3 regions of the Streptococcus sp. 1643 genome follow, and region 3 is predicted to be linked to each of the others. Evidence: riboswitches for the same ligand, from Rfam matches in the RefSeq annotation. Region 3 holds a riboswitch; each other region holds the start of a gene.
The links. Region 3 has a riboswitch for thiamine pyrophosphate ahead of FD735_RS09580 (thiamine-binding protein). Riboswitches for the same ligand answer to the same signal wherever they lie in the genome.
Positions count from the first base shown of each region.

Region 1: linked by a shared signal. The riboswitch ahead of FD735_RS06985 (ECF transporter S component) and the one ahead of FD735_RS09580 (thiamine-binding protein) in region 3 are both predicted to bind thiamine pyrophosphate.
Region 2: linked by a shared signal. The riboswitch ahead of thiD (bifunctional hydroxymethylpyrimidine kinase/phosphomethylpyrimidine kinase) and the one ahead of FD735_RS09580 (thiamine-binding protein) in region 3 are both predicted to bind thiamine pyrophosphate.

Region 1 is NZ_CP040231.1:1,317,895-1,324,529, forward strand. Features, by position in the region: gene FD735_RS06975 (energy-coupling factor transporter transmembrane component T) at 1-259, opposite strand, end outside; gene FD735_RS06980 (ATP-binding cassette domain-containing protein) at 261-1,646, opposite strand; gene FD735_RS06985 (ECF transporter S component) at 1,647-2,207, opposite strand; TPP riboswitch at 2,366-2,454, opposite strand; gene FD735_RS06990 (TenA family protein) at 2,578-3,246, opposite strand; TPP riboswitch at 3,465-3,553, opposite strand; gene lctO (L-lactate oxidase) at 3,702-4,838, opposite strand; gene FD735_RS07000 (amino acid ABC transporter permease) at 5,048-5,728, shown strand; gene FD735_RS07005 (amino acid ABC transporter permease) at 5,688-6,365, shown strand; gene FD735_RS07010 (amino acid ABC transporter ATP-binding protein) at 6,366-6,635, shown strand, end outside.
Region 2 is NZ_CP040231.1:1,309,304-1,315,938, forward strand. Features, by position in the region: gene spxB (pyruvate oxidase) at 1-1,093, opposite strand, end outside; gene FD735_RS06935 (heavy metal translocating P-type ATPase) at 1,306-3,549, opposite strand; gene FD735_RS06940 (cupredoxin domain-containing protein) at 3,559-3,930, opposite strand; gene FD735_RS06945 (CopY/TcrY family copper transport repressor) at 3,941-4,336, opposite strand; TPP riboswitch at 4,520-4,618, shown strand; gene thiD (bifunctional hydroxymethylpyrimidine kinase/phosphomethylpyrimidine kinase) at 4,702-5,493, shown strand; gene thiE (thiamine phosphate synthase) at 5,541-6,173, opposite strand; gene FD735_RS06960 (hydroxyethylthiazole kinase) at 6,166-6,635, opposite strand, start outside.
Region 3 is NZ_CP040231.1:1,847,058-1,853,692, forward strand. Features, by position in the region: gene FD735_RS09560 (Spy0128 family protein) at 1-1,775, opposite strand, end outside; gene FD735_RS09565 (ABC transporter ATP-binding protein) at 1,981-2,709, opposite strand; gene FD735_RS09570 (ABC transporter substrate-binding protein) at 2,709-3,716, opposite strand; gene FD735_RS09575 (ABC transporter permease) at 3,754-4,512, opposite strand; gene FD735_RS09580 (thiamine-binding protein) at 4,475-4,765, opposite strand; TPP riboswitch at 4,838-4,940, opposite strand; gene polA (DNA polymerase I) at 5,044-6,635, opposite strand, start outside.

The sequences.
Region 1 (6,635 bases), 530 kb from region 3:
CAAATGCCCTCGTTCCAAGCATCACTGCCTGCGAAGCATCTCCGTGTAACTGAACTGCCCAGTAGTTGGCCAAAGATGGTAAAATGGCGAGCAAGAGCATCCAAGCCAACATTTTAAATCGACGATAATAGAGCATAAAGAGTATGCAAAATGTAGCTACCGAAAGATTAAGAGCAATCGAAGGAATGAAGGATGTTTCCAAGGATAAAATTAGCAAGAAGAGACTGATAATCGGTGTCTGGGTTGCTACTTTGATCATACTACCTCACCTCCCCTAGAGTATCATTGTTCAGAGATGGGAGAGGTTTGCTGATGGTCACGTCTTTGAGATGACTGAGCCCCTGACTAGTCATCTCAATCCAATAATCAACCACAGAGATCAAGGGATCTAAACGATGGCTAATGATCAAAAAACTTCTTCCCTGATTGCTCTCCTCCAATATCCACTGACAAAAATAATGGCAAGCTCTATCATCCAAACCTGCAAAAGGTTCATCTAACAAGATCACAGAGGCCTTACTAGTCAAGATGGTCAAGAGCTGAAGAATCTTTTGCTGGCCACCACTTAATTGATAGGGACTCTTATCAAGCGCCTGCTCCAGATCAAAATATCGTAAAGCTTGGACAATCCGCTGATTTCTTTCAGAATCATGTCCATCTAATTGAAGCTCTTCTCGCAGACTGACTCGGATAAATTGCTTCTCAGCTTCCTGAACAACACCCGTCAGATCACGATACAGACTCTTTTTCTTTTTTAGGACTTTCCCCTTCCAAGTAATGAGCCCTTTATACTTTTGAAATTGAAGAATAGAGCGAAAGAGGGTTGATTTCCCAACACCATTATCACCCAAGATACAGGAGATTCCTTGGTAGAATGTAAAATCCGCAATTGAAAAGAGGGGACGATTACCCAGCTCACAAGTCACACAGTCCAAATGGAATAGTTCTGGACTAGAAGCAACTTCCTTTGAAGAAACCTGTGTCATCTCAGAGGTAGGGATTTGAAACACCTCCCTTAACTGGCCGTCTCTCAGCTCCACCATATGATCGATATAGGCTTCATAGTCTGATAAATCATGGTCACACAGGATGACTGTCTTCCCATCAAGAGCCAACTCTTTTAGAATCTCCAATATCTCGATTCTGCTCTTGCGGTCAATGGAAGCAAAGGGCTCATCCAAGAGATAGACCCTAGGATTCATAGCAAAGAGAACAGCTAGCGCAGCCTTTTGCTTTTCCCCACCTGATAAGTGATGAATGGGACGGTGCAAAATTGCCTTACAGCGAAATTGCTGGACCACCTCTGCTATTTTAGAATCAATTTCTTGAACGGGATGGCCGATATTCTCCAAGGTAAAAATCAGCTCCTCAAACAAGTTCTCCATGGTAAATTGATGATTGGGATTTTGAAAGAGAATGTCAACTGTCTGGACACGTTCGACGATAGAAAGCTGACTGACCTCGCTCCCATCTATCAGGACTTGACCACTATAGGGAAGAGAACTGACTTGGGCAATCATTTGAAAGAGGCTGGATTTTCCTGAACCACTGCTCCCAACTAACAAGGTGAAGGCTTGCGCATGAAAAGTAAAATCAATCGGTTCCGAAAAGATTGGGGACTGAATCGCTCGTAGTTCCAGCCCCATCTATGCCTTGCCCCCAGCTGCAAACTGATGATAAAGTTTGACAATGGCACGAACCAAGATGGTACAGAAGAAAAAGACAGAAATAAAGCGCACCACCAGCAAGGAAAGGACAAAAGGAAGGGAGAAGGCGTAGTAACCTAACTTAATGTATTCATAGACAAAGCTAAAAAGGGTAATCCCAATACTATTAGCAGTTAGAGAGAACCAACTTTCATAGCGATTCTTGGTTACGATAAAACCAAGTTCACTTCCCAAACCTTGAACCAAGCCAGACAAAAGAGCGCCTAGACCGAATTGGCTACCATAAAGGACTTCAGCAAGCGCAGCGAGCACTTCTCCAATCGTTGCACTTCCGACTCTTGGAACAAAGATAGCCGCAATGGGCGCAGCCATACACCAGAGACCAAAGAGGATTTCATTGGCAAAGGCCTGCAAACCAAGAGGGGCCAAGATCAGGGTGAGAATATCAAACAGATAGCCCGAACCCACAAAAACGCCACCAAAAAAGATAGACAAGAAAGCAAGCAAGATAACATCTTTTAACTGCCATTTTTTCAACATAAAAAACTCCTTTTTTAAAGAAAAGTGGGGCATTCAAGGAGAGCTACCAAAAGGCTTGCCGTCAAGCCTATCCTCTTTTGATAAACAAAAAAACTCCAATTACAAACGAGAATTAGAGTTTAGCTTACAAGATTAGACAGTTCTTTTCGACATACGAAAAAAACCTTTTCACATTTCCCTTCGCCAGTATTAACTGTATCAGGTTCAATGGGTATCATCTCAGCCTAAAGCACCCCAAATGTCTTTATTATTTAATTACTGGACCAGTATAACAGAATTTGAAAGCCCTAGCAAGATATTTGACCGGAAAATATATTTATATAGTTTGTTTGTTCATTCTTTTAATCTACATAAAAGTATTGAATCTGTCCTATAATTCATAACCGATATCAAAAAAAGCTAATTCCAAAGCAACTGCTTGATTCCAGCGTTCCTGAAGCTCTGTCAAATCTTCTCGATTTTTCCCGACACGATTAAGTTCATCAACTAGAAATTGAACCCACTCTGTAAAGAAAGGACCTCTGTGGAGATTGACCCATTCTAAATGAATATAGGCTTCAGGTAGAGCCAAATCTTTAGAACCCCAGTCTAAATAGAGACCTTCTGCAATGACCAGCATGACCAAAAGATGAGCATAGTCTGATGAAGCCACAGCAGAATACATTAAATCCTGAAACGCTTTTGTTACAGGGTGCAAGTTCACTTCTAGATAGTCATGCTCTGCTACATTTAACTCTTTGAAAGCCTTTTGGAAATAACCATCTTCATCTGCTTCAAGAAAGCCTAGTTGCTTGGCAAAACGAAGTTTGGATTCAAGCTGGTCTGCGTGAGCTACACAAGCACCCAGCATGGATAAGAAAGCATCAAAGAAATGATAATCTTGAATCAGGTAGTCTTTTAAGACCTTATTCTCAATTGTCCCCGCAAAAAGTTCCTTAATAAAACGATGATTGATTGCAGCCTGCCAATCCTTCTGACTGCTTTTTAATAATTCTCCAACGATCAAACCTGGCTGAAATGCATAGTCTTGTGTTTCCATATTTATTTTTCCTTTCTTTACTCCTTAGTAATCAATAAAACACCAAGAGATACCAAGCAAAATCGTAATTCCACTTGATACTTTTAAAGAACATCGAGGGCATTTGCAGAAAGCTACCTAAACAAGCCTATCCTCTTTTGATAAACAAAAAAACTCCAATTACAAACGAGAATTAGAGTTTAGCTTACAAGATTAGACAGTTCTTTTCGACATACGAAAAAAACCTTTTCACATTTCCCTTCGCCAGTATTAACTGTATCAGGTTCAATGGGTATCATCTCAGCCTAAAGCACCCCAAATGTCTTTATTATTTTATTACTGGACCAGTATAGCAAAAAATGAAAGCTCTAGCAAGATATTTGACTGGAAAATATATTTATATAGTTTCTGATAGCGATTTAATCTTTCTATACACGAAGAAAAGCCTCCACATCAAATGGAGACTTTCTACTTTCTCAATACAACTTCAAATCACGTGAATCAACTGGGAAGGATGGATTGTATGGATTGTGACGCAGTTTGAAGCGTTTAACATCTTCAATAGTCTGAGTTCCAGATAACTGCATAACTGTCTTTAATTCTGCATTCAAGTGTTCAAAGACTTGACGTACACCCACACTACCACCCAGAGCCAAGCCATAGATGACTGGGCGACCAATAGCTACCAAGTCTGCTCCTGAAGCCAAGGCTTTAAAGACGTGCTGACCGCGACGAACACCAGAGTCAAAGACGATTGGCACACGTTTAGCAACTGCTTCAGCCACTTCTTGAAGCGAGTCAAATGATGCTGGTCCACCGTCGATTTGGCGACCACCGTGGTTGGTTACCCAGATACCAGAAGCACCTGCAGCAAGAGAGCGTTCAACGTCCTCACGGCATTGTGGCCCCTTGACATAAACAGGAAGACCTGAGTAAACAGCGATAAATTCTACATCGCGAGGAGACAAGCGTTGTTTGGCTGATTTGTAAACAAAGTCCATTGATTTACCAGCACCTTCTGGCAGGTATTCCTCAACAATCGGCATGCCAACTGGGAAGACGAATCCATTGCGCTTGTCGACCTCACGATTGCCCCCTACAGTTGCATCTGCCGTCAAGACAATCGCTTTGTAGCCTTCAGCCTTCACACGGTCCATGATGTGGCGGTTGATACCATCATCCTTACTAAAGTAAAATTGGAACCAGTGAGGCGTCCCTTGAAGGGCTTCTGTTATTTCCGGAAGATCAACAGTAGAGTAGGAACTAGTTGTATAGAGAGAACCGAACTCATGTACACCACGCGCAGTCGCCACTTCCCCCTGCTCATTTGCCAATTTATGAGCCGCAACAGGCGCCATAATAATTGGTGAAGATAATTTTTCACCTGCAAATTCAATCTCTGTACTTGGATTTTCAACATCACAAAGCGTATGAGGAACAATAAGTTTGTGGTTAAAGGCACGGATGTTCTCGCGTAGAGTGAAAGTATCCTCTGCTCCACTAGCGATATAACCAAAGGCAGCTTTAGGAATGACTTGTTGCGCCATTGGCTCCAAATCATAAGTGTTAATAAAATCTACAGGTCCTTCTGCATTACTTGTTTTATATGACATAAAGTGTCCTCCTTATTAAGTAAGCGTTTACTTTTTCTTACATAAACTATCTTACCTCTTTTTCAGAATCCTTTCAAAAATTTTGTCTGGGAATTTCAAATCACAGACATGATAAATATTTTCTATCATTGTGATAAAAAATTCATATTATCCAAACATGCCCTTTAGTGCTACAATAGCTATATTATTCCTAGATGGGAGGTTCTATTTTGGATTGGTCCATTGTTGAACAATATTTACCGCTCTATCAAAAGGCATTCTTTCTGACCTTACATATCGCAGTTTGGGGAATTCTGGGTTCTTTTCTTGTTGGTCTAATCGTTAGTGTCATTCGGCATTATCGCGTTCCTATCTTTTCACAGCTAGCAACAGCCTACATCGAATTGTCACGAAACACGCCCCTTTTGATTCAACTCTTCTTCCTCTACTTCGGGCTTCCCCGAATAGGGATTGTTCTTTCTTCAGAAGTCTGTGCAACAGTTGGGCTCATCTTTTTAGGTGGCTCCTACATGGCTGAATCTTTCAGAAGCGGACTGGAAGCAGTTAGTCAAACCCAGCACGAGATTGGTCTAGCCATCGGTCTAACGCCTGTACAGGTCTTTCGCTATGTGGTTCTTCCGCAAGCGACTGCGGTTGCTCTACCGTCCTTTAGTGCCAATGTCATTTTTCTCATCAAAGAAACCTCTGTCTTCTCTGCGGTAGCCTTAGCCGATCTCATGTACGTCGCCAAGGACTTGATTGGACTCTATTATGAGACAGACATTGCACTAGCCATGTTGGTAGTTGCTTACCTGATCATGCTTCTACCCATCTCTCTAGTCTTTAGCTGGATAGAAAGGAGGCTCCGCCATGCAGGATTCGGGAATGCAAGTACTCTTTCAGGGAAATAATCTCCTGCGTATTCTACAGGGATTGGGTGTCACGATTGGAATTTCCATTCTCTCCGTCCTTCTATCAATGATTTTCGGAACAGTCATGGGAATCATCATGACCTACCATTCTAGAGTTATTCGTTTTTTAACACGCTTTTATCTGGAATTTATCCGTATCATGCCCCAGCTGGTACTACTTTTCATCGTTTATTTCGGCTTAGCTCGAAACTTTAATATCAATATCTCAGGCGAGACTTCGGCTATTATTGTTTTTACCCTCTGGGGTACAGCTGAAATGGGGGACTTGGTACGTGGAGCCATCACTTCTCTCCCTAAACATCAGTTTGAAAGCGGACAGGCTCTGGGCTTGACCAACTTCCAACTTTACTATCACATTATCATTCCACAGGTCTTGAGAAGACTACTACCACAAGCCATCAATCTTGTCACTCGTATGATCAAAACGACTTCCTTAGTTGTCTTGATTGGGGTTGTGGAAGTTACCAAAGTTGGACAACAAATCATTGACAGCAATCGCTTGACAATCCCAACCGCTTCCTTTTGGATTTATGGAACCATTCTGGTCCTGTATTTCGCAGTCTGTTTTCCTATTTCCAAACTATCCACTCACTTAGAAAAACATTGGAGGAACTAAATGTCTGAAACTATCTTAGAAATCAAGGACCTAAAAAAATTCTTTGGAGACAATCCCATCCTCCAAGGCCTTTCTCTAGATATCAAAAAGGGGGAAGTTGTGGTTATTCTAGGGCCATCTGGTTGCGGAAAAAGTACCCTTCTACGCTGCCTTAATGGCTTAGAAACCATTCAAGGTGGGGATATTCTTCTGGATGGCCAGTCTATTGTTGGCAATCAGAAAAACTTTCACCTGGTTCGTCAAAAGATTGGCATGGTCTTTCAAAGTTAT
Region 2 (6,635 bases), 540 kb from region 3:
ATTCACCCTCGGTTTTACCTTCGAGTTTGTTCATGTAATCACGCCAGTTTTGGTTGTTCTTCACGTTTGCACGCCACCATGGAGTAGACTCAACTGGGTTTACTTTATCAAGGATAGCTTTCGCTGCTTGACCTGCGTCACCAAGGATAGAAGCGTCAAGGGCATGACGTTTACCAAGTTTGTAAGGGTCGATATCGACTTGGATGAATTTTTCAGTGTTCTTGAAGGCTTCGTAAACTTCAGCAAATGGGAAGTTTGAACCAAGGAAAAGAACTGTGTCTGCTTCAAAGACTACTTCGTTGGCTGGTTTCCAACCAACACGGTAAGCAGAACCTGTCAAACCTTCGTAGTTCCATTCAAAGGCTTCAAAGTTTTTACCAGTTGTGATGATTGGTGCTTTGATTTTACGTGACAATTCAGTAATCACTTCACCTGCTTTAACACCACCGTAACCAGCGTAGATAACTGGGCGTTCAGCATTGTTCAAGATTTCAACAGCTTTGTCGATTTCAACTTCGTTCAAGGCAGGAGCGATGAATGAACGTTCGTATGAACCTGAACCGTAGTATGAGTTTTCGTCGATTTCTTGGAAACCGAAGTTTACTGGGATTTCAACAACAGCTGGACCTTTTTTAGAAACTGCAGCACGGCAAGCTTCATCGATTACTTTTGGCAATTGCTCAGCGTAAGCTACACGTTTGTTGTAGACAGCGATACCGTTGTACATTGGGTTTTGGTTCAATTCTTGGAAGGCATCCATGTTCAATTCGTTAACTGGACGTGATCCAAGGATAGCAAGGAATGGAGTGTTATCCATAGCTGCATCGTAAACACCGTTGATCAAGTGAGTCGCACCTGGACCACCTGAACCTACTGCAACCCCGATTGAGCCACCGAATTTAGCTTGCATGACCGCTGCAAGAGCACCTGTTTCTTCGTGGCGAACTTGCAAGAAGCGGATATCTTTGTCTTCAGCCAAAGCATCCATCAATGAGCTGAGTGTTCCTGATGGGATACCGTAGATTGTGTCTACGCCCCATGTTTTCAATACGTTGAGCATTGCTGCAGATGCAGTAATTTTCCCTTGAGTCATAATGATAACTCTCCTTCAAATATTTTTAAAACTTGATAAATCCGTTTTCATATACTAATTGGAAACGTTTCAGCAAATTTTTACTCTACTACTTTACCACATTTGTTTTGGGTCTCCTAAGAATGTGCTCAGAAGTTTTTATTCTCTATTACAGTACAGTTTGAAAACGTTTTATGTAACTGTTTTATAATAAAAAGCGAGCAAGCTCGCTTTTAGTCTATTTTACTAAAGTTTAGCATGAGTGAACTGGTTAATACAGATACAGAACTAAAGGCCATGGCTAGACCAGCCAGTTCTGGATTGAGAACGAGACCAATTCCTGAAAAGACTCCTGCTGCAATCGGAATTCCGGCGACATTGTAGATAAAGGCCCAGAAAAGATTGAGCAGAATTCGATTGAAGGTTTTCTTGCTCATGTCAAAGGCACGAACCACTCCTAAGAGGTTATTAGTTGTCAACACCAAATCTGCTGACTCGATGGCAATATCTGTTCCAGCTCCCATAGCAATCCCCACATCTGCTACGCTGAGGGCAGGAGCGTCATTGATACCATCACCAACAAAGGCTACTTTTCCAGCTGATTGTAGTTTATGGATTTCATGGGCTTTTTCTTCTGGCAAGACACCTGCAATGACCTCTTCGATTCCGATCTGATCTGCAATAGCACGCGCCACTCCAGCATTATCCCCTGTCAGCATGACTGTTTTAAGTCCACGTTTTTTCAGCTGACTGATGGCTAGCTTGGCATTTTCCTTGGGAATATCTTGCAGGGCAAGCAAGCCTTTAATTTCATTGTCAACAGCCAAGTAGACAACTGTCTTAGCTTCTTTTTCTAGTTCTTCTAGTTTTTCTTGATAAGTGCTAGAAATGTTCATGCCATCCAGCATTTTAGCATTTCCAAGCAGAACTTGTTTTCCATTGATTTGCCCTGAGACACCTTTTCCGTGCAAGGCTTGGAAATTTTCCACAGTTTGAATCTCAAGTCCAGCTTCACTCGCTCGCTTGACAATGGCCTCAGCCAGTGGGTGTTGGGAAGCTTCTTCCAAGGAGGCTGCCAATCCAAGCACTTCTACTTCGTCGCCGATGATATCTGTTACCACAGGTTTCCCTTCCGTCAAAGTCCCGGTCTTATCAAAGACAATAGTTTGAACTTTCTGGATTTCCTGTAGAACCGTTCCATTTTTGAGGAGAACCCCCATCTTGGCACTGCGACCTGTCCCCACCATAAGAGCTGTCGGTGTTGCAAGACCCAAGGCACAAGGGCAGGCGATAATCAAAACAGCCACTCCATAGAGAAGAGAAGAGACAAAACTCGCTCCAAGCACGACTACACTATCCCTGAGCAAGACGAACCAAACCCAAAAGGTCACAATCCCTAAAATGACAACCGCTGGTACAAAAATCCCTGAAACCTTATCCGTCAAATCCTGAATTGGTGCTCGGCTGGTCTGGGCTTTCTTCACAAAGTCCACAATCTGTGCCAAGACAGTCTCTGAACCAACTTTTTCTGCTTTAAAAACAAGCGTTCCGCTATTATTGATGGTTGAGCCAATGACGGTATCTCCAACTGTTTTGTCTACCGGCAGGCTCTCACCTGTCACCATAGACTCATCAATACTGGACACACCTTCGACTACAACCCCATCAACCGCAATCTTTTCACCGGGACGCACTCGAATCAGGTCACCTACCTTGACTTGCTCCAAGGGGATTTGAACATAGCTATCATCACGCAAGACTTCTGCAGTTTTAGCCTGCAAGTCAAGTAATTTCTCCACAGCTTGGGAAGTATTTTTTCGCATTTTTTCCTCAAAAACGGCTCCCAAAAGAACGAAGAAGAAGATAAATGCAGCACTTTCAAAGTAAACGGGGAGACCAGCGAAGAGGGCAACTAAGCTATAGAAATAGGCCACTAGAGTTCCCAGAGCAACCAAGGTATCCATGTTGGCATTGTGCTTTTTAAAGCTGGCCCAAGCACTTTGGATATATGGACCACCTGCTACTAGCATGATAGGTGTTGTAGCTAAAAAGGTGCCCCAACGCATGACTTGGTGACTAATTCCTCCTGTCGACATCCCAATCATGATAATCACAAGAGGCAGGGTAAAGATACTGGTAATCCAAAAACGCTGTAGGAGGGATAGAGATTTTCGAGTCTTCTCAACTACGGTGTAGCTTCCCTTTTGCATCTTCATACCACATGAAAATTCATGTTGCCCCAACTCTTGGGGTGTAAAACGAATTGTCTTCTCTTCATCCACGCCGATTGGTTCCAAGATGCCTTCTTCTTCAAACAGAATTTCCTTATAACAGTTTGAAGGAGTTGTACGATGAAAGGTAATTTCAGCGGGAATTCCTTTTTGAAGCTGGATGTGGGCTGGATGGTAGCCTTTGTCTGCCGTGATACGGATTTTTTGAACACCATTTTCAAGACTTGCTTTTACAATTTCAGTCATATCATTCTCCTATTCTACAATCATCTTACCGTGCATCATATTCATGCCACAAGAGAAACCATACTCTCCAGCCTGTTCAGGTGTGATTTCCACTACATACTCTTCACCCATAGGCAAGTCCGCATGCACCCCAAAATCTGGGAAAACAATCTGATCTAGGCAGGGTGAAGGGTCCTTACGGTCAAAGACGATACGGGCTGGCACTGATTTCTTAAGAATAATCAACTCAGGCGTATAGCCCCCTTTGACTTCCACTCGAATCTCTTGGTAGCCCTTTTTTTGCTGGGCCTTTTGTTCAGATTTTTCAGGCTTTTTGAAAAACCAAAACAAGATAAACACGATAAGGGCAATACAAATAATGGTTACAATGCTATTTAACATGACGTCTCCTTTACATACAATTACATTTTACTTCTGTTACAGCGCTTGATTTCTTCTCAGAAATCACAGCTTCCAAGTCTTCCAAGTCAACCTGAGTAAAATCACATTCAGCAATCAAATCAGCCAACAAGTTCTTAATCCTACGAGAACAAACCTTGTCCTTGATATCTTGGACAAGCAAGTCTCGGCTTTGGTCTAGAGTTAAAAGGGCTGAATAAACAAAGGACTTGCCCTCTTTTTTTCTAGTCAAACACTCTTTCTCAACCAAACGAGCCAAAAGGGTCTGAACCGTGGACTTGGACCAGTCAAACCGCTCTGCCAGAACCCTGATCAAATCCGTACTGGTCTGCTCCCCCTGCATCCAAATAATCTTCATAACCTGCCATTCTGCATCTGAAATCTGCATAATCACACCTCCTAAATCTACATTTGTAGATTACAGTTATTAGTATACTCCGAAAATCTACATTTGTCAACTATAATTTTTATTATTTTTTCGAAAAATAGAATTTTAATCATGTAACGAGAGATTTGCAGTCAAATTTTACTATATAAACTATAAAAATATGCTATACTGAAGAAAAAAGAAAACAACCACTAGGGGTGCGTAAAGCTGAGATTAACAACTGTTAGATCCCTTTGACTCAATCTAGGTAATGCTAGCTGATGGAAGTGGAAATGATAATGAGGACTACTTGTCTTCTATTGCTTTCCTCAAACAGACTAGCTTGTTCTTAAGAATACAAACTTCAGTTGGTTGGGAGGTTTTAGATGACTTATTTACCCGTTGCTCTAACCATTGCAGGGACTGACCCTAGTGGCGGTGCTGGCATTATGGCTGATTTAAAGTCATTCCAAGCTAGAGATGTCTATGGAATGGCCGTTGTGACCAGTCTTGTCGCTCAAAATACCAGAGGCGTTCAATTAATCGAGCACGTCTCCAACCAAATGCTGGAAGCTCAATTGGAGAGCGTCTTTTCGGATATCAAGCCTCAGGCTGTAAAAACAGGGATGTTGGCAACTACTGAGATTATGGAGATCATCCAACCCTACCTTAAAAAGCTAGACTGTCCCTATGTGCTTGATCCTGTTATGGTCGCTACGAGTGGGGACACCCTGATTGATTCTAGTGCCAGAGACTACCTAAAGACAAATCTGCTTCCCCTTGCAACCATTATCACTCCGAATCTTCCTGAGGCAGAAGAGATTGTTGGTTTTTCGATTCATGATCCAGAAGACATGCAGCGTGCTGGTCGCCTAATTATAAAAGAATTTGGTCCCCAGTCCGTTGTTATCAAAGGTGGCCATCTGGAAGGTGGTGCCAAGGATTTCCTTTTTACCAAGGATGAACAATTTGTCTGGGAAAGTCCAAGAATTCAAACTTGTCACACCCATGGTACTGGATGTACCTTTGCTGCTGTGATTACGGCTGAACTAGCCAAGGGCAGAAGTCTTTACCAGGCAGTTGATAAGGCCAAGGCCTTTATCACAAAAGCCATCCAAGACGCTCCTCAACTCGGACATGGTTCTGGCCCAGTCAACCATACAACTTTTAAAGATTAAGAAAAAACTCTCTAGTTCCTACTTTAAGGGAATTAGAGAGTTTTTGATTAGGAAATCATGTCATCCAGCTTTGTTAAAAAGGCTTGCGTTTTTGCCTCAATATCTTCTGCCTGCATCAGATCACGTACGACAGCTACTCCAGCTATACCCGTGCCGATAAGTTGGTCAATATTCTCTGACGTCAAGCCTCCGATAGCAACTACTGGAATGGCGACCGTTTGGCAAATTGTTTTCAAGGTTGAAATCAGGGTAATGGGTGCATTTTCTTTGGTCGTAGTCGGGAAAATGGCTCCTGTTCCCAAGTAATCCGCACCCAATGTTTCTGCTTCGAGAGCTCTATTAACTGTTTTAGCAGTGACACCGAGGATTTTTTCGGGACCCAAGACTTTGCGGGCAACCGAAACTGGTAGTTCATCGTCGCCGATATGCAGACCTGCTGCATCGACTGCAAGACAGACATCCAACCGATCATCAATGATCAAGGGCACCTGGTAGGCATCTGTTATTTCCTTGACTTGTTTTGCCAGTTGATAGTATTGATTGGTAGTGAGGTTTTTTTCTCGTAGTTGGATGATGGTAACACCTGAACGGCAGGCCGTTTCGACTTTTTCAAGAAAGTTTTCCAAGGAATCTTGGTAGCGATTGGTTACTAGATACAGTTTAAGTGCTTCTCTATTCATAAAAGTCTCCTTTGATGGCTTCTAGCCAATTTTCGTCTCTTTTTAGGAGAGAGAGTTGATTGAGAACTTGGTAACGAAAATCTTCCAATCCCATTCCTTGGACAAGAATTCTCTCAGCAGAGATATTGAGATAAGAGACCGCTAGACAAGAAGCTTCAAAGGCAGTCTTTCCTTGGCTAAGAAAAACGGCTGTCAAGGCTCCAACCAAGTCTCCTGTCCCTGTTATCCAGTCTAATTCGTCACAGCCATTCCTCAATACAGCAACCTGATTCTCCGAAACGATGAGGTCCTCGGGGCCAGTGACTAAGAATGACATACCAGAATAGGTCTGACACCAGTCTTTCAAAACTTGAAGCAAATCCTCCGTTTCTTGATCTTTAGCACTCGCATCAACTCCAACTCCATGGTGTTTTAAGCCAACAAGACTTCGGATTTCAGACATATTTCCTTTAAGGACCGTGG
Region 3 (6,635 bases):
TTAGCAGTAGCTACAACTTTATCTGTATCTTTTTCTTTCAATTCGAAAGTATAAGCATCAGCTACAAGTTCTTTACCATTCAAGACTTTCTTAGCTTTGATAGTAGCGCTTGTTTCAGCTGCTTTATAAGTGTTGGTGAAAGTAATGTTCTCTGCATCTGGTGTTGCAACAAGTTGACCTTGGCCGTTATCTTTAACGACTACATTTACTTCATAAGCATTCGGATCGTATTCAACTCCGGCTACATCACCTGCTTTTTCAGAGATAGTGTATGTATAAGTTTTTTCTTCTGTGAGTGTAAGTTCTGGGAATTGAATCTTACCGTCTGCAGCGTTTTTAGCTGTCGCAACGACTTTGTCACTTTCTTTTTCTTTCAACTCAAATTCAAATTTTCCAGCTTCAAGGGCTTTACCGTTCAAGACTTTCTTAGCTTCAAGTTGAAGTTTTGCTTCTTTAGCCGCGTATGAGTTTGTAAATTCTTTCTTAGAATCTTCAAATTTGACGCTCGCTAATTTTTCACCCAAAACATCTTCTACTGTTACAGTCGCTTTAAGGACGTTCGCATCATAAGTGTATCCAGGTTTGTTATCATTAACTTCTTTAATGGTATATTTAAAAGTTCCTGCTTCTTTGTATTTGATTGCCTCGAACTTCACTTTACCATTCTCATCATTTTTGACAGTTTGTAAAATATTACCTTTGTCATCTAGAAGTTGGAAACTAAATGCATCTTTTTCAAGAGTTTTACCATTAAGTTTCTTAGTCACTTCTAGAGCAACCTCATCCGATTTGGCACCTACACCAATACCGTCAGTAGTTGTAATTGGTGCAAAACCTTCAAATTCTATTGGTTGGGCTTCCTCGTTTGTAGTGACAGTTACATTGTTCAATACACGTTTAGTAACTGGATTGACTGGTTTAGTCAAACGAGTACGATACATGATATAAAGCCCTTTATGATCTAAGGTTCCATCACCATTAGGTGTAATTGAGAAATGGTTCTTATCTGTTACTTGGACATGAGCACTATCCAATTTTGTTCTTCCGTAACCATTTTCCCAGTCTGGGAAGTAGTAACCAGTGATTTCACTTGCAAGAACTTGTCCATCAGGAATAGTATCTTGGATATTTACACCAGTGTAAGATTTTGCATAGCGGTTAACACGGATACGCCAGTTTACATAGTTAGGATCGTCTGAGTCTTGAACTCCCCATTTAGTAAATCCAGTTGGGTCAACGTCTGGAACGATACGAGTCAGATGATAAACTCCTGCACCAGGAATGTTGATTTCATATTCCTTATTCTTTTCAACATGGTCTGCCCATACCACAGTAAATGATGCAACAATTTGTTTGTTCTCATTAAACTTCTTAAAGTACTCTTCGTTTGTTACTGTAATCTTAGCAGTATTCGTTGCCTTCTCTGTTGTCAGTGTTGCAATCGTTTCACCGTTCGGAGCTTTTAAATCTGTAGTAGAATCTACTTCGATTTTAAACTCATTTGGAACGTGATAAACCATGAAATCACCGTTTTTCAGAGTTACATTATCTGGGAATGCGTAAGTTGTTTTAAGATAGAACTTACCTTCACCATATTTGGCATGATCGACTAATCGGTTCGTATTAATCGTCGGTTCTGTAGTCAAAGTGTACTCTGACTCAGTTTTTTCGGCAGCACTAACAACGCCATTAAGTCTTAGCGCAGGCAAAAAGACTGACACAACCAGTAGCAAGGCCATCAAGCCATGAAAGAGTTTACTAGTTCTCTTTTTCACCACATTATCCTCCTTATTGTCTATAATGGTTCAATTATATTATACAGATTCATGACAGAATGTCAACTAAAATTTATTTATTTTTATATTAACTTACTATTTATTTAAATATTAAGCCTAATCATGCATGTTCATCAGCTTTGAAACAATTAAATCCAAGCAAGGATTTCGCTTGTATTTAATATATACAAATTTCCCAAAAAAGCTACGTATTTAATCCCAATTCTGCTAATATTTGCCGTTTGTAGGCAATCTTTTGGACTTCCTTGTCCTCGTCTCCAGACCAATCTAGTTTAATTTCTGAAACAATTTGCCCAGGACGATTTTTCAAGATATAGATGCGGTCGCTGAGATTGAGGGCCTCTTCGATGCTATGCGTGATGATCAAGGTCGTCAGCTGCAGCTGTTTGTGAATCTCCAGATACCAAGCGTGGAGTTCCATCTTGGTCATCTCATCCAAGGCACTAAAGGCTTCGTCAAGAAGAAAGAGCTTGTGCCCGAAAAGGTAGGTCCGGAGCAAGGCTACACGTTGGCGCATTCCACCACTAAGTTCATGAGGATACTTATCCCGTATAGCAGTCAGCTGGAAGGTCGCAAGAATGTCGTCCGCTCGGGCAATAGCCTCTGCTTTATCCACCTTTTGAATCAAGAGGGGTAAGATGATATTGCCAAGCACTGTCTTGTGCTCCAAGAGTAGATCCTTTTGCAACATATAACTCACGCGCCCCTTGGGATTCTCCTCGCCATCAAGGACAATTCTCCCTGACTGAACTTCTAAAATCCCAGCGATTAGGTTAAAGAGAGTGGTTTTTCCAACACCACTAGGTCCCAGGATAGAAACTACTTCACCTGACGTCACCTGCAGGTTGATGTCCTCTAAAATCTTTTCATCGCCATAGGCATAACTTACATGTTCAAGTCTAATTTCTGTCATTATTTTACAAATTCATTAGTGAAGCCTTTGTCTGTCAAGTCTTCTTTAAGGATACCATTTTCTTTGTCCCATTTGTAGAAGGCATTCCAGCGAGCAGCATCAAATTGTCCCCATTTTTCCTTGTCGCTTGCATATTCTTTTGACAAGTATTTTTGAGATTCGATGACAAAGTCACGTTTTTCCTTGAGTTCAGGTGCATTCTTGATGAGAATATCTGCAGCTTCTTCTGGGTGTTCCATAGCATATTGGTAGCCTTTTTTAATAGCTTGGATGACTTTGCGAGCTTCTTCTTTGTTGTCTTTTAGATAGTCGTTGTTTGCGATGATAACTGGTGAGTAGTAGTCAAACTCCTTGACATAGTCTTTCAAGTACATGAAGTTGGCGTCTACACCTTGCGATTTGGCAAGGATACCATCCCAACCGTAGTAAATCCAAGCAGTGTCAAAAACGCCATTGGCAATTGGTGTGATAGAGTTTGAGTCGTTGTTTGGTACTTTTTCAACCTTCTCAAAGTCTCCGCCTTGTGATTCTACCAAGGTTTTCAACATAGCAAGCTCCGTTGGGTCATTCCAGGTTCCGTATTTCTTCCCAACTAAGTCCTTTGGACTGCTGACATTGTCAGATTTACGTGAGATGATTCCAGATGTATTGTGCTCAACGATAGCGGCAACGGCAGTGATTCCTGCCCCTTTTTCCAATTTCTTAGCCATGTAGTCTTGGAAATAGATAGCAAACGGCGCCTTGCCATTGATAACCAGGTCAGAAGAACTTTCTTCAGGTGGCAATTTCAAATCAACATCCACTCCAGCTTCTTTGAAATAACCTTTTTCCTTGGCAACATAAAGCCCTGTGTGGTTAGTATTTGGCGTCCAGTCTAGGATAAAGTCAATCTTCTTGAGTTCTGCTTCTTTGTTGTCCTTAGAAGCATTTCCTTGACCACAAGCTACCATCACGACAGCTACAAGAGCTGTTACAAGCGTTAAAAACACTTTCCATGTTTTCTTCATTTTCATTTCCTCTTTTCTTTTTTGAAACATTCTTATTCTATGAACGTTTCCATTTAATCACATATTTTTCACTAACATCGACCAATTTCATACCCAAAAGGCTGATAATCGACACCAGAATAATAATGGCAAACATGGTATCATACTGAAACAGTTTCTTGGACTGAATCATGTAGACACCTAGTCCTTCAAAGCCTCCCAACCACTCAGATACCACTGTTGTGATAAAGGCGTAGGAGACACTGACTCTCAGACCTGCATAAAAGTAAGGCAGGCTAACCGGGATTTTAAAATGCCACAGGATTTGCCAAGGTTTGGCCCGCATCAGACTAAACAAGGTCAGCATATCCTTGTCACAATGCCTAAAACCATCCAAAATGCTGACGATGATAGGGAAGGTTGTCGTCAGGATAATCAAGACAATCTTGGGCAAAATTCCATAGCCTAGCCACAAGACCAGGATAGGGGCTATAGCAATGGTCGGAATGGTCTGAACAACCACCATCATAGGGTAGATAAGATCATTGAGCCAAGTCAGACTGTCCATAAGCACCGCCATCATACAGGCAATCAAGACTCCCAAGACTAGACCTAGCAAAGCCACTCTCAAGGTCGCCCAGCTATGGTGCCAGAGAAATTCTCTGTCACGAGCAAAGGCCTGGAGAATTTCAAAAGGAGTTGGCAGGATAAACTTGGGTAAAAGTTTGAATATTCCTGCTAACTGCCAGATTGACAAGACTCCTAGAAAACCCAATAGACTAGTGTGTCGTCTCATCATACTTTTCAAGTTTCTCATCGATGCTTAAAATCTCTCCTACATTTATTTTGACATTGGCAAAGACATTATCTGCCTCCTGCCCTGCCACTTCTAGCGCTTCTTTAAGAATACGCATGAGCTCATCCAACTCCCCTTCCAAGACCGTTTCAAAGGGTGTCACCACCATGGTCACGGACTGAGCTTGCAGATAAGCAATCACTTGATCGATAATAGCAATTCGATCAATCCCCTGTGATAGGGGCAAGACTTGCAAGGCAATGCTTGCTTTCATAAAAACCTCCTCTTCTCAGTTTTTCTTTTTGACAAAAAGAAAAACCTTTGCCATATATGGAAAAGGTGCAGAATTCGGCTAAGTATCGTTCCCTACGCTGGCATTACCCAGATCAGGTGCGGTCGAAGTTTAACACTTCCTCTCAGACTGTACACAGACTCCCATATCTTATATGGACATATAGTAACGCAAATACAAGGAAAAGTCAAGGAAACTGCTTACAGAAAACCATGAAAAAGAGCTTGAAGGCACGCGCTTCAAACTCTATCATAGCTTTCTTATTTAGCCTCGTACCAGGTTGCCCCTTCATTTTCATCTGCGATAAGGGGAACACTGAGTTGGATGGCTTCTTCCATGGTTTGTTTCACTAGTACTTTGACAGCTGCTAGTTCTGATTTCGGAACTTCAAGGACGATTTCATCATGCACTTGCAAGAGCATCTTGGTCTGATAACCACCCTCAACTAGAGCTTTGTCTAGCTGAATCATAGCAATCTTGAGGATATCTGCTGCCGAACCCTGAATAGGGGAGTTAATGGCAGTTCGCTCTGCAAAACCACGAATGTTAAAGTTGCGCGAATTGATATCTGGTAGCTCTCGACGACGTTTGAAGAGGGTCTCTACATATCCCTTATCACGCGCTTCACGCACCACTTCTTCCATATAGTTTTTAATCCCAGGAAAACGCTCAAAGTAGGTATCAATGTAGGCTTTGGCCTTCTTACGACTAATACCAAGATTGTTCGCCAAACCAAAATCTGAAATCCCGTAAACCACTCCAAAGTTGACAGCCTTGGCATTGCGACGGTCGTTTGGCGTCACATCCTCAGGATGTTCAATTTCAAAGACACGCATAGCTGTCGAAGTATGGATATCTGCTCCCTCTTGGAAGGCTTTGATTAAGTGCTCATCCTTAGAGATATGCGCCAAAACTCGCAACTCAATCTGTGAATAGTCCGAACTGAGTAGTACACTATCCTCCCACTCTGGCACAAAAGCCTTACGAATGAGGCGACCTTGTTCCAAACGAACAGGAATATTTTGCAAGTTTGGATCCACACTAGACAAACGCCCTGTCTGAGTCAAATCCTGCACATAGCGCGTGTGAATCTTGCCATCATCTAAAATCCAATCCTGCAAGCCAACCACGTAAGTCGATTGAATCTTAGCAATCTGACGGTAGTCTAGAATTTTCTTAACAATTGGCGCAATAGGAGCCAGACGCTCTAGCACATCCACGGCTGTCGAGTAACCTGTCTTGGTTTTCTTGGTGTATTCTAGAGGAAGGCCCAGTTTTTCAAAGAGAAGTACGCCCAACTGTTTAGGCGAGTTGATATTAAACTCCTCACCAGCCAGTTCATAAATCTCCTGAGTTAGCTTTTCAATGACAAGCTCATTTTCAGCCTGCATCTCAAGCAAGGTCTCTTTCTTGACTGTAATCCCAGCAATTTCCATCTTGGCAAGGACAAAAGCCAGAGGTTGCTCCATGTCATAGAGAAGGTCTAACTGCCCATGTTCACCGAGTTTTTCAAGTAAAACAGGCTCGGTTTCAACTAATACAGCAACCTTGCGAGCTAGGTGTTCCAAGAATTTCTCTCTCTCAGGGATAGCTTTCTTGACCCCCTTACCGTAGAAAATCTCATCATCAGCCAAATAAGTTTGGCCATAGAGATTCGCAATGGTTGAAATTTCATTGTTCTCGACAGTAGAGAGGAGGTATTTGGCCAAACGGCTGTCAAAAGCAGGGGCCTGCAAACTCAAGCCCAAACGATTTAAAAGAACCTTCGCTTTCTTAAAATCATACACTTTCAGAGGTGTTTTTTCTAGAAAATCCTTGAGAATCGGCTCCTGCAAGAGCTCAAGTTTGTCTG